DNA from 3 places in the Alteromonas sp. ABH4_456 genome. Region 2 is predicted to be linked to each of the others. Evidence: predicted binding sites of a transcription regulator. Region 2 holds the regulator's gene; each other region holds the start of a gene.

Evidence for each region. The regulator MetJ, encoded in region 2, represses methionine synthesis genes. The targets are predictions, from matches to a motif close to TAGACGTCTAGACGTCTA.
Region 1: a site for MetJ is predicted at 1,617-1,634, ahead of thrA (bifunctional aspartate kinase/homoserine dehydrogenase I). Genes of this name have one in related genera too.
Region 3: a site for MetJ is predicted at 1,469-1,486, ahead of serA (phosphoglycerate dehydrogenase). Genes of this name have one in related genera too.

Annotation. Positions count from the first base shown of each region.
Region 1 covers NZ_JBSWXO010000006.1:129,014-132,298, forward strand. The annotation lists gene thrA (bifunctional aspartate kinase/homoserine dehydrogenase I) at 1-1,431, opposite strand, end outside; gene ACXAG2_RS11460 (alpha-amylase family glycosyl hydrolase) at 1,999-3,285, shown strand, end outside.
Region 2 covers NZ_JBSWXO010000003.1:59,564-62,848, reverse strand. The annotation lists gene ACXAG2_RS05625 (malic enzyme-like NAD(P)-binding protein) at 1-374, shown strand, start outside; gene ACXAG2_RS05620 (MFS transporter) at 472-1,680, shown strand; gene metJ (met regulon transcriptional regulator MetJ) at 1,730-2,053, opposite strand; gene metF (methylenetetrahydrofolate reductase) at 2,210-3,094, shown strand.
Region 3 covers NZ_JBSWXO010000006.1:14,488-17,772, forward strand. The annotation lists gene ACXAG2_RS10950 (5-formyltetrahydrofolate cyclo-ligase) at 39-659, shown strand; gene rpiA (ribose-5-phosphate isomerase RpiA) at 719-1,378, shown strand; gene serA (phosphoglycerate dehydrogenase) at 1,517-2,746, shown strand; gene ACXAG2_RS10965 (hypothetical protein) at 2,955-3,285, shown strand, end outside.

The DNA.
Region 1 (3,285 bases), on a different contig from region 2:
ACCTACGTTACCGCAGCCAACCAGGAATACGTCAATGGTGTGGCGATCGGAGAAGAAATTCTGGTGAATAACCCGTACCGCCTTCTTCGCCTTTTTCGCTTCGATAACCGTAGAGATGGAACGCTCTGAAGATCCCTGAGCAATGGCTACGTTATTCACACGGGCTTGCGCCAGCGCAGCAAAGAAACGGGCTGCCAGGCCTTTCGTATGACGCATTCCATCGCCGACCAGGGTAACAATGGCTAAATCGTGACGCACTTCAATCTGATCAAGCAACTGGTTTTGCAATTCCAGAGCAAAGGCATCTTCCAGCAGTTGCTGTGCACGGGCCGCATCTTTTTCCTGTATACAGAAGCTGATGCTGTATTCCGAGCTGGACTGGGTGATCAGGCTGATGGAAATATTGGCGTTACTCATCACCTCAAACACACGGCTTGCCATGCCTACCATGCCTTTGAGACCTGGTCCTGCAACATTAAACATCGTGATGTTATCGAGCTGCGAAATACCTTTCACTGACGTCCATTTCTCGCTGGCTTCGTTACTGATTAGCGTGCCGGGCGCAGAAGGATTCAGGGTGTTTTTGATCAGGCAGGGAATGTGGTGCTGAGCGATAGGACCAATGGTTTTCGGGTGCAATACTTTGGCACCGAAGTAAGACAGCTCCATGGCTTCCTGATAAGTCAGCTTATCAAGTAATACTGCCCCTTCAACCTGATTCGGGTCAGCGTTATAAACCCCGTCGACATCCGTCCAGATTTCACAGCAGTCTGCATCGATACAGGCCGCAAGGATGGCAGCAGAGTAATCAGAACCGTTACGGCCAAGCGTGACTTTCTCACCCTCTTCATTAACAGCAACAAAGCCGGGCATAACCAGTAATACTGAACCGTCGTTCTTTACGTCACTGAAACGGGCTTTACTCATTGCCACATCAGCAATGCTGTCGAGATATTCGCCGTGTGCCAGCACGTATTCGACCGGGTCGATGATACTGTTAACCACACCTTTACTTTGCAAAATCGCACTGAACAGCGTCACACTGATGTATTCGCCGATACTTAAGATGCCGGCAGCCACAGAATCCGGAGCACAACCAAGCAACTTAATGCCTTCCAGTTGTTGCTTAAGCGCAGACAAGCGCTCTGAGATAAATGAAGAAACGTGGTCGTGGGCGAAGTTATCTAAGGTGGTGTTTAATTCGTCAGCAATACCCTGAACAGTTTGCTCTAACTTTTCGAACAGAGGCTGGAAGTCATCCCCTGCGGCAGCCTGTTCACAAAGAGAAGAAAGCGCGTTGGTCACGCCCTTTGGCGCAGAAAGCACTACTGCTGCGCCATCGGTTTGGTGGGTGGTCATACAAATCTCAGTCACACGCAGGTATCGGGGTGCGTCGGCCAGAGAAGATCCACCAAACTTTAAGACTTTCATGTAATGCTCCTTTCGGTTTTATTTTGCTACATCAACGCTCAATTGCGTAAAAAAAAACCCGCTCCTGGTGAGGGCGGGCTTTCGATGTCTGGTTGCAATGTTGCGCACTAGCCAGCGACCGCCCTCAAAGAGGTGGTAATAATCATCGTGCCGGTGGTGCTAATCATTGTTTTCATACGGACAATTTGCCGTATAGACGTCTATCTGTCAACCGCGATTTTGCTTTTTCTGTGTAAAACACCGTCAGAACAGACAATTTACTCCTAAAGAGAGCCTTTTTCTGCCTTTTCATATTGCAATTCATCATATTTTGACAGGAAAAACGGGAATTTTATTGCGTACATTTTGCCGGAGCATTCCGTAATTTTTTCTTCCTGAGCTCAATGAACACCCCGCTCAGGCCAGGGCAATGAAATTCAGCCCGGGAATAACTTTATATTTTTCATATTATTAGTGAATAAAAAGCGCCGTACTCTCCGGTACAACGTCCGGCGCGTTGCGGCACTGTCTTTGCTATCTCAGCTTACACATCCCTATCAGATTTTATTTTTCCCGGAGAAAGTCCTTATGTCAGCGTTTAACGGAGTTTTAGGCGTCAGCCAGGCAGAGTCAGGTTATCAGTTTGCAGTGTGGGCGCCGAACGCCAAATCTGTATGTGTAACCGGAACATTTAATGAATGGGACGAGACTGCAAATCCTCTTGAATCCCGTGAAGGCGGAATCTGGGTTGGTTTTGCTGACAACGCGAAAAACGGTGATGAATACAAGTTTGCTATCACCACCTTGCAGGATGAGCTTTTGCTGAAGAACGATCCCCGTGCCCGTAAGGTCACAAACAGTGTGGGAAACAGTGTTATTTACGATGATGAATATCAGTGGCAACACACAGAATTTGACTCTGCCCCCCTCCATGAGCGGGTCATTTATGAAATGCACATTGGTACGTTTAATAAGCCCGAAGATGGCCACGGCACATTTGCATCAGCTATAGAAAAGCTGCCTGAACTGAAAGCGTTGGGCGTGACGATGGTTGAACTCATGCCTGTGAATGAATTCGCCGGCGATATCAGCTGGGGCTACAACCCTGCCTATCCCTTTGCAGTAGAAGAGGCCTACGGCGGTCCTGACGGACTTAAGGCCTTTATCGATGCAGCTCACGGCATGGGGATCGGTGTAATTCTTGATGTGGTTTACAACCATTTAGGCCCGGGCGACCTGGATATCTGGCAGTTTGACGGCTGGCACGAGAACGATAAGGGCGGCATTTATTTCTACAATGATTACCGCAGCGCCACGCCATGGGGAGATACGCGACCTGACTATGGCCGTCAGGAGGTGCGGGACTATCTCACCGACAATGCACTGATGTGGCTGAACGAATTTAAAGCTGACGGATTGCGGATGGATATGGTGCCTTATATGCGCAGTGTGTCCGGTGCCGATACCGGCGATGACGATATCCCTGAAGCCTACTATCTGATTAAAACCATCAATCACCGTATTCAGACGTCCTGCCCGGGTAAAATGACCATTGCAGAAGATCTTCACAGTCATGAGTACATTACCGATCCTTTAGACAAGGGCGGTTGTGGCTATACGGCACAGTGGGCCGCAGGTTTCGTTCATCCTGTCCGCGATACACTGACAAAAACCGAAGACAGTCATGTCGATTTGAGCATGGTGGTTAACGCGATTACCAGAGTGGTCAGCGGAAACCCGTTTGCCAGAGTGGTCTATACCGAATCCCATGATGAAGTCGCTAACGGTCAGGCCAGACTGGTTGAGGAAGTAGCGCCGGGCGGTGTGGATGACAACTACTTTGCCCGTCAGAAAGGCATTTTAGCCGGCGTCCTT
Region 2 (3,285 bases):
TGGCCCATGAGGTTCGCAGTGATTTGATCATGGCAACGGGCCGTTCAGATTACCCCAACCAGGTGAACAATGTACTGTGCTTCCCGTTCATTTTCCGTGGTGCACTGGATGTGCGTGCTTCGACCATTAATGACGAAATGAAAGTCGCTGCGGTTGAAGCTTTACGTTCAGTATCGAAAGAGCCTGTACCTGAAGAAGTATTGAAAGCCAGTAAATCAGCATCGCTGACATTTGGTAAAGATTACATTATTCCTAAACCTATGGATCCCCGTTTGCTTCACCGTATTGCCAGTGCCGTAGCACAGGCAGCGATTGACTCAGGCGTTGCCGGTGTTGAATCCTTACCGGCAAAATACACGGGTAACAAAGACTGATTGAAGCATACTGACTTCATTTGTTACGGGCCGGTTATACTACCGGCCCGTTTTCGTTTACCTTCCCGCTTCCCCTAATCTGACGGACAAAGATTTCATGTGGTCAAAAGCACTTATCGGGCTCATCATCGGACGAATAGCTACCACGCTTATCGGCTCAACTATGGCAGTCAGCATCGGCTGGCATTTATATGAAGCCACCGGCGAGGCCTTTGACCTGGCACTGGTAGGCATTTTTCAGATTGTGCCGGTGATCAGTTTATTCCTCGTGGCGGGCTGGGCTGCAGACAACTTTTCCCGCAAAAGCATTTTGTTAATTTCTGCCGGATTACAGTTACTGGTGGTACTGGCCGTCGCTCTGCTGATGAATCAGCCGGAACTGAATAAATGGGCGCTCTTTTGCTCGTTATCGGTATTAGGCGCAGGGCGGGCTTTCTTCGTACCGGCCATTCAGTCTGTGTTGCCGAATATCGTCAGCACCGATCATCTGGGGCGTGCGGTGGCTGCCGTAAGCTCTATCTGGAATATCGCCTTAACCGTGGGGCCTTTCCTCGCCGGCGTGTTACTGGCGGCGCTCGACCGTCAGCTCTACTGGGTGCTCATCATTTTCGGCCTGTTTACGCTGGGTGGCTTTTCTTTATTGCCCGCTCTGAACATTCATTCAGAGCGCAAACTGGCACTTAAAGATATATTCAGCGGTGTGGAATACCTGATGCACAACAACGTTGTCCGCGGAGCGCTGTTTACTGATCTTGTGGTCATACTATGTGGCAGTGTCATGGCCATATTACCTGTGTTTGTGAAAGACGTCTTACATGAAGGTCCGGAAACACTGGGTTTATTGCGGGCCATGCCGGCTGTTGGTGCGACGCTTATCGGTCTGACAATGGTACGACGTAAACGGGCCATTGAACGCAACGGCCCGCTGCTGTTCTGGTCACTGATCATTTTCAGCTTTTCTATTATCGGCTTTGCTTTTTCACAGAACCTTTATGTGGCTTGCTTCGCTTTGCTGATTTATGGCGGTTCAGACATGATAAGTGTGGTAATCAGAAGCTCAGTAGTACAAATTATGACACCGGACGCTTTACGTGGCCGTGTGAGTGCAGTGAACTCCCTGTTCATCGCGTCTTCCAACGAACTCGGAGACTTCAGAAGTGGTTCGGTGACAGCAGCTTTTGGTCCGGTAGCCTGCGCGGTTGCGGGTGGAGTAATGAGCCTGGGTATTGTGCTCCTGTTCCGTTCAACTTTCAGGCCCCTGTTCGAATTACAAAAAATCGAACCGCCCTCAGCCAGACAAGACTAAGCTTGCCCCTGATACAAAAAAAGCCAGAGTGATTTGCTCTGGCTTTACTCTATTCTTCTTCGTTGTCGGCGGTGGGGTCGATCCCCATCTCTTCCATCATTTTCCTTGCAACGGCAGGAACACGGTTAGGGTTATCTTTGCGCAAATCGTCGTCGTCAGGCAGCGGCTGCCCGGTGAAAGCATGAAGGAATGCTTCGCACAGTAACTCTGAATTCGTCGCGTGACGCAGGTTATTAATTTGTCTGCGGGTTCGCTCGTCTGTGAGCACCTTAAGCACATTAATCGGAATAGAAACAGTGACTTTCTTTACTTGCTCACTCTTTTTTCCATGCTCTGCGTAAGGGTGTATATACTTACCATTCCATTCTGCCATGTGAAATCTCGGACTGCCTGTTATTTTACTTTATAAGCGGAAATTCTAAACAATGTAGCGAAAAGGTCAATTAAGCCGTGTAAACCTCTTGACGTCCAGACATATATTAATTAGTTTAGACGTCTAAACGTCCAAAGAATTGAGTGAGTCAACAAAATGGTTTCCTATGCACAAGGTATCGACGCCTTAAACCAGTCATTGTCCGAATTGCGTGACATTGATGTCTCTTTTGAATTTTTTCCGCCTAACTCGGAAAAGATGGAACAAACGCTGTGGAAATCTGTTGAACGCCTGGCGCCTCTTAAGCCTTCTTATATGTCTGTGACCTACGGTGCAAACAGTGGTGAACGTGACCGCACCCATGATGTTGTTAAACGCATCCAACAACAAACCGGTGTACAGGCAGCCCCTCACCTGACCTGTGTGGACGCAAGCCGTGACGAACTCAAACAAATTGCTCAGGAATACTGGGATTCGGGTATTCGCCGTATTGTTGCTCTGCGGGGCGATTTACCGAAGGGCGTTGATAAAACCGAAATGTATGCCTCTGATCTGGTGGCACTGCTGAAAGACGTAGCAGACTTTGATATCTCCGTCGCCGCCTATCCGGAAAAACACCCGGAAGCGCCGAATGCCCAGTTCGACCTGCTTAACCTGAAGCGTAAAGCGGAAGCCGGGGCTTCTGAAGCAATTACTCAGTTCTTCTTTGACACCAGTGTTTACCTGCGTTTCCGTGACCGTGCTGCTGCAGCCGGTATCGATTTGGATATCGTCCCCGGGATCCTGCCGGTTACGAATTATCAGACACTGATTAAGTTTGCCGGTTTCACCAATGTTCACGTACCGGGCTGGCTGCACAAAATGTACGAAGGGCTGGATGACGATGATCAGGCAACACGTAATCTGATTGGCGCAAACATCGCCATGGAGCAAGTAAAAGTGCTGGCGAAAGAAGGGGTGAAACACTTCCACTTCTACACCCTGAACCGCTGCGAACTTAGCTACGCCATCTGCCACATGCTGGGCGTTCGCGCTGAATAGCGCGGATTTCTCCCGGCATCTTCGCTGGCCTCCTCCCCCTTGTCGCTACGATGCCTGGCAATTTACGCAATTTCGCCACCACGCCAGACATCACAGTCCACTGAGAAACCAACAAAATATTCCCCCCTCGACTGCGAATGGTTACACTGTACAAGCATGAAACTATCCGTGCAGTTTGAAAGGAGTCTGTT
Region 3 (3,285 bases), on a different contig from region 2:
TACACTTTGCGACACCTTAAGTTTCTTCTTATTACCCGATGGAAAAAATCAGTAGCGCAGGATTAACACGTCAGGAATTACGCAAAGTACTGCGGTTACGCCGCAACAACCTGTCTGAAGAGACGCAGGCTCAGGCTGCTGTACGCCTGAACCGCGAGTTGACGGCACTGCCGGAATGGCAACAAGCCGCGCATGTAGCTGCATACCTGGCAAACGACGGAGAAGTCAGCCTTTCGGACACTATTACCACCGCGGCAGCCCAGAATAAAACTGTCAGCCTGCCGGTACTGCACCCGTTTAACCGTCAGCATCTGCTATTTTTGCACTATCATGACAACACCGTACTGGTGAGTAACCGCTTCAATATTGCTGAACCTCAGTTACGCTGCCCTGATGTCATACCTTTTTCCCGTCATGACTTGATCCTGATGCCGCTCACCGGTTTCGACGAAAAAGGAAACCGGCTGGGCATGGGCGGCGGATTTTACGATCGTACGCTGGCACCTTATCGCAACGCCGCTTCCCGCCCCCTGCTTGCCGGTATCGCACATGATTGTCAGCAGGTTGACGCGCTTCCGGTTGAACCCTGGGATTTCCCCCTGGATCTCATCATCACGCCTTGTGGCGTAATACGGCCGGATAAGACGAATTGCCCTTAATTTCGTCTCCCATTCCTGCAGTTTTCAGTTAAACTTCTGCAAAACTTTGGAGAACCCTTATGGATCAGAACGCGAAGAAGAAAGCTGTTGCTGAAGCAGCCATAAAATATGTAGAGCCGGACACTATTGTTGGTGTGGGCACAGGCTCAACGGTCAATTTTTTTATTGATGCGCTGGCAGACATTAAACACAAGATTGTTGGCGCAGTATCCAGCTCTGACGCATCAACAGAAAAACTTAAAGCCCACGGCATTGAAGTGTTTTCGCTGAATGAAGTAGACAGCCTTTCTGTGTATGTTGACGGCGCTGATGAAGTGACGGAACACAAGCACATGATCAAGGGCGGCGGTGCAGCCCTGACGCGTGAAAAAATCGTCGCAGCGGTAGCGAAAACCTTCGTGTGTATTGTAGACGACACCAAACAGGTACCGGTACTGGGCAAATTTCCGCTTCCTGTTGAAGTCATTCCCATGGCGCGCTCTTACGTAGCCAGAGAGCTGGTAAAACTGGGAGGCGATCCGATTTACCGTGAAGGCGTGGTGACTGACAATGGCAACGTGATACTGGATGTTCACAACCTGAACATAATCAATCCCCGGGAAATGGAAGATGCTATTAACAGTCTGGCGGGCGTAGTCACTAACGGTATTTTTGCTAACCGTGGCGCAGATATTGTGCTGGTAGCAACCGGTTCGGGCGTAATTACGGTCAGCGACTAAACTTAACCACCCTGTCAGCAAGCCGGATATAAGGCTTGCTGAATGAAATAGCGCTTTTAACCAACAACGATATCTGTTATTTTGCCCATATAGACGTCCAGATGTCTTTTTGCAACCAACTATTCGAGATGTGAGGCAATGAGTAAAGTATCCCTACCCAAGGACAAGATCCGTATATTGCTACTGGAAGGCGTTCACCAAAGTGCCGTTGAAACCTTAAACAGTAACGGTTACACCAATGTTGAGTATCTGAAGACCTCCCTGTCAGAAGAAGATCTCATCGAAAAAGTGAAAGATGTTCACTTTATCGGCATCCGTTCACGTACTCAGATCACTGAAGCCGTGGTTCAGGCCGCTGAAAAGCTGGTTGCTGTAGGTTGCTTCTGTATCGGTACCAATCAGGTAGATTTGAAAGCCACTCAGTTTAAAGGTATTCCTGTATTCAATGCGCCGTTTTCTAACACCCGTTCTGTTGCAGAACTGGTGCTGGGCCAGTTAATTCTTCTTCTTCGTGGCGTACCGTCAAAGAATGCCAAAGCCCATCGTGGTGAGTGGGAAAAGAGTGCTGTCGGCTCGTACGAAGCCCGCGGTAAAACGCTGGGTATCATTGGTTACGGCCACATTGGTACACAGTTGAGCATTCTTGCTGAGCACCTGGGCATGCGCGTTCAGTTCTACGACATTGAAGACAAGCTGGTACTGGGTAACTCTGTGCAGGTGAAATCACTGGATACCCTTCTGGCGACATCTGACGTTGTTTCTCTGCATGTTCCTGAAACGCTGTCTACTAAAGACATGATTGGCAAAGCAGAACTGTCGAAAATGAAAAAAGGCGCCATTCTTATCAATGCGTCCCGTGGTACTGTTGTTGATATCGATGCACTGGTTGAAGCCATGGAAAGCGAACACCTTGCCGGTGCCGCTATCGATGTATTCCCGGTTGAGCCGAAATCGAATACTGAAGAATTCGAATCGCCGCTGCGTCAGTTCGATAACGTGATCCTTACCCCACACGTGGGAGGCAGCACACAGGAAGCGCAGGAAAATATCGGGATTGAAGTAGCCGGTAAACTGGCGAAATACTCTGACAACGGTTCAACTCTGTCTGCAGTGAACTTCCCTGAAGTATCCTTACCGGATCACCCCGGCCGTTCACGCTTACTGCACATCCACGAAAACCGTCCGGGTGTTCTGAACCAGATTAACCAGACATTCGCAGAAAAAGGCATCAACATTGAAGCTCAGTACCTGCAAACTGTTGCTGATATCGGTTACGTAGTTGTTGATGTGGAAGCAAATAAAGCCGATGAAGGTCTGGCCCAGCTGCAAAACATTAAAGGCACAATTAAAACCCGTCTTCTGCACTGATCCCTTAAAAAGGATTATGTTCAAAATCAAATCCGGTGTCTCTGTACACCGGATTTTTTATCTCTTCTGATCACGCCTTTCTCAGTTAAATCCTGCTCTGTTTGATCTCAGCGTTGTGCTGCCGTGTATCTTTTCTGTGACACAAAAATTTAACACCTGCTACGTTGAGCCATGATGGCGCACGTATTCAACCTCAGGGCTTTTAAGCATGATGAGAAGAAACGCACTGTGCATGACGTTAGGGATAACCGCCTTGTGTGGTCCCGTCACAGCAGCAGAAGATAACTTTAACCTTGGCGGTCATGTGAGAGTCAATTACGGTCACCGTGACTGGCAGGCGCCGGCAATACGGGACGGACTGGAATTTGAATCAATCAAACTCACCGTCGATGGAAAATTCGATGATTTTTCCTATAAAGCTGACTACCGGTGGTATGAAAATACTGATTTCGATACGGTCCGCTATGCCGATCTGACCTGGCACTACGACGAATACCTGGATGTCACCGGCGGTATCACTAAAGTCCCCTTCGGCCTGT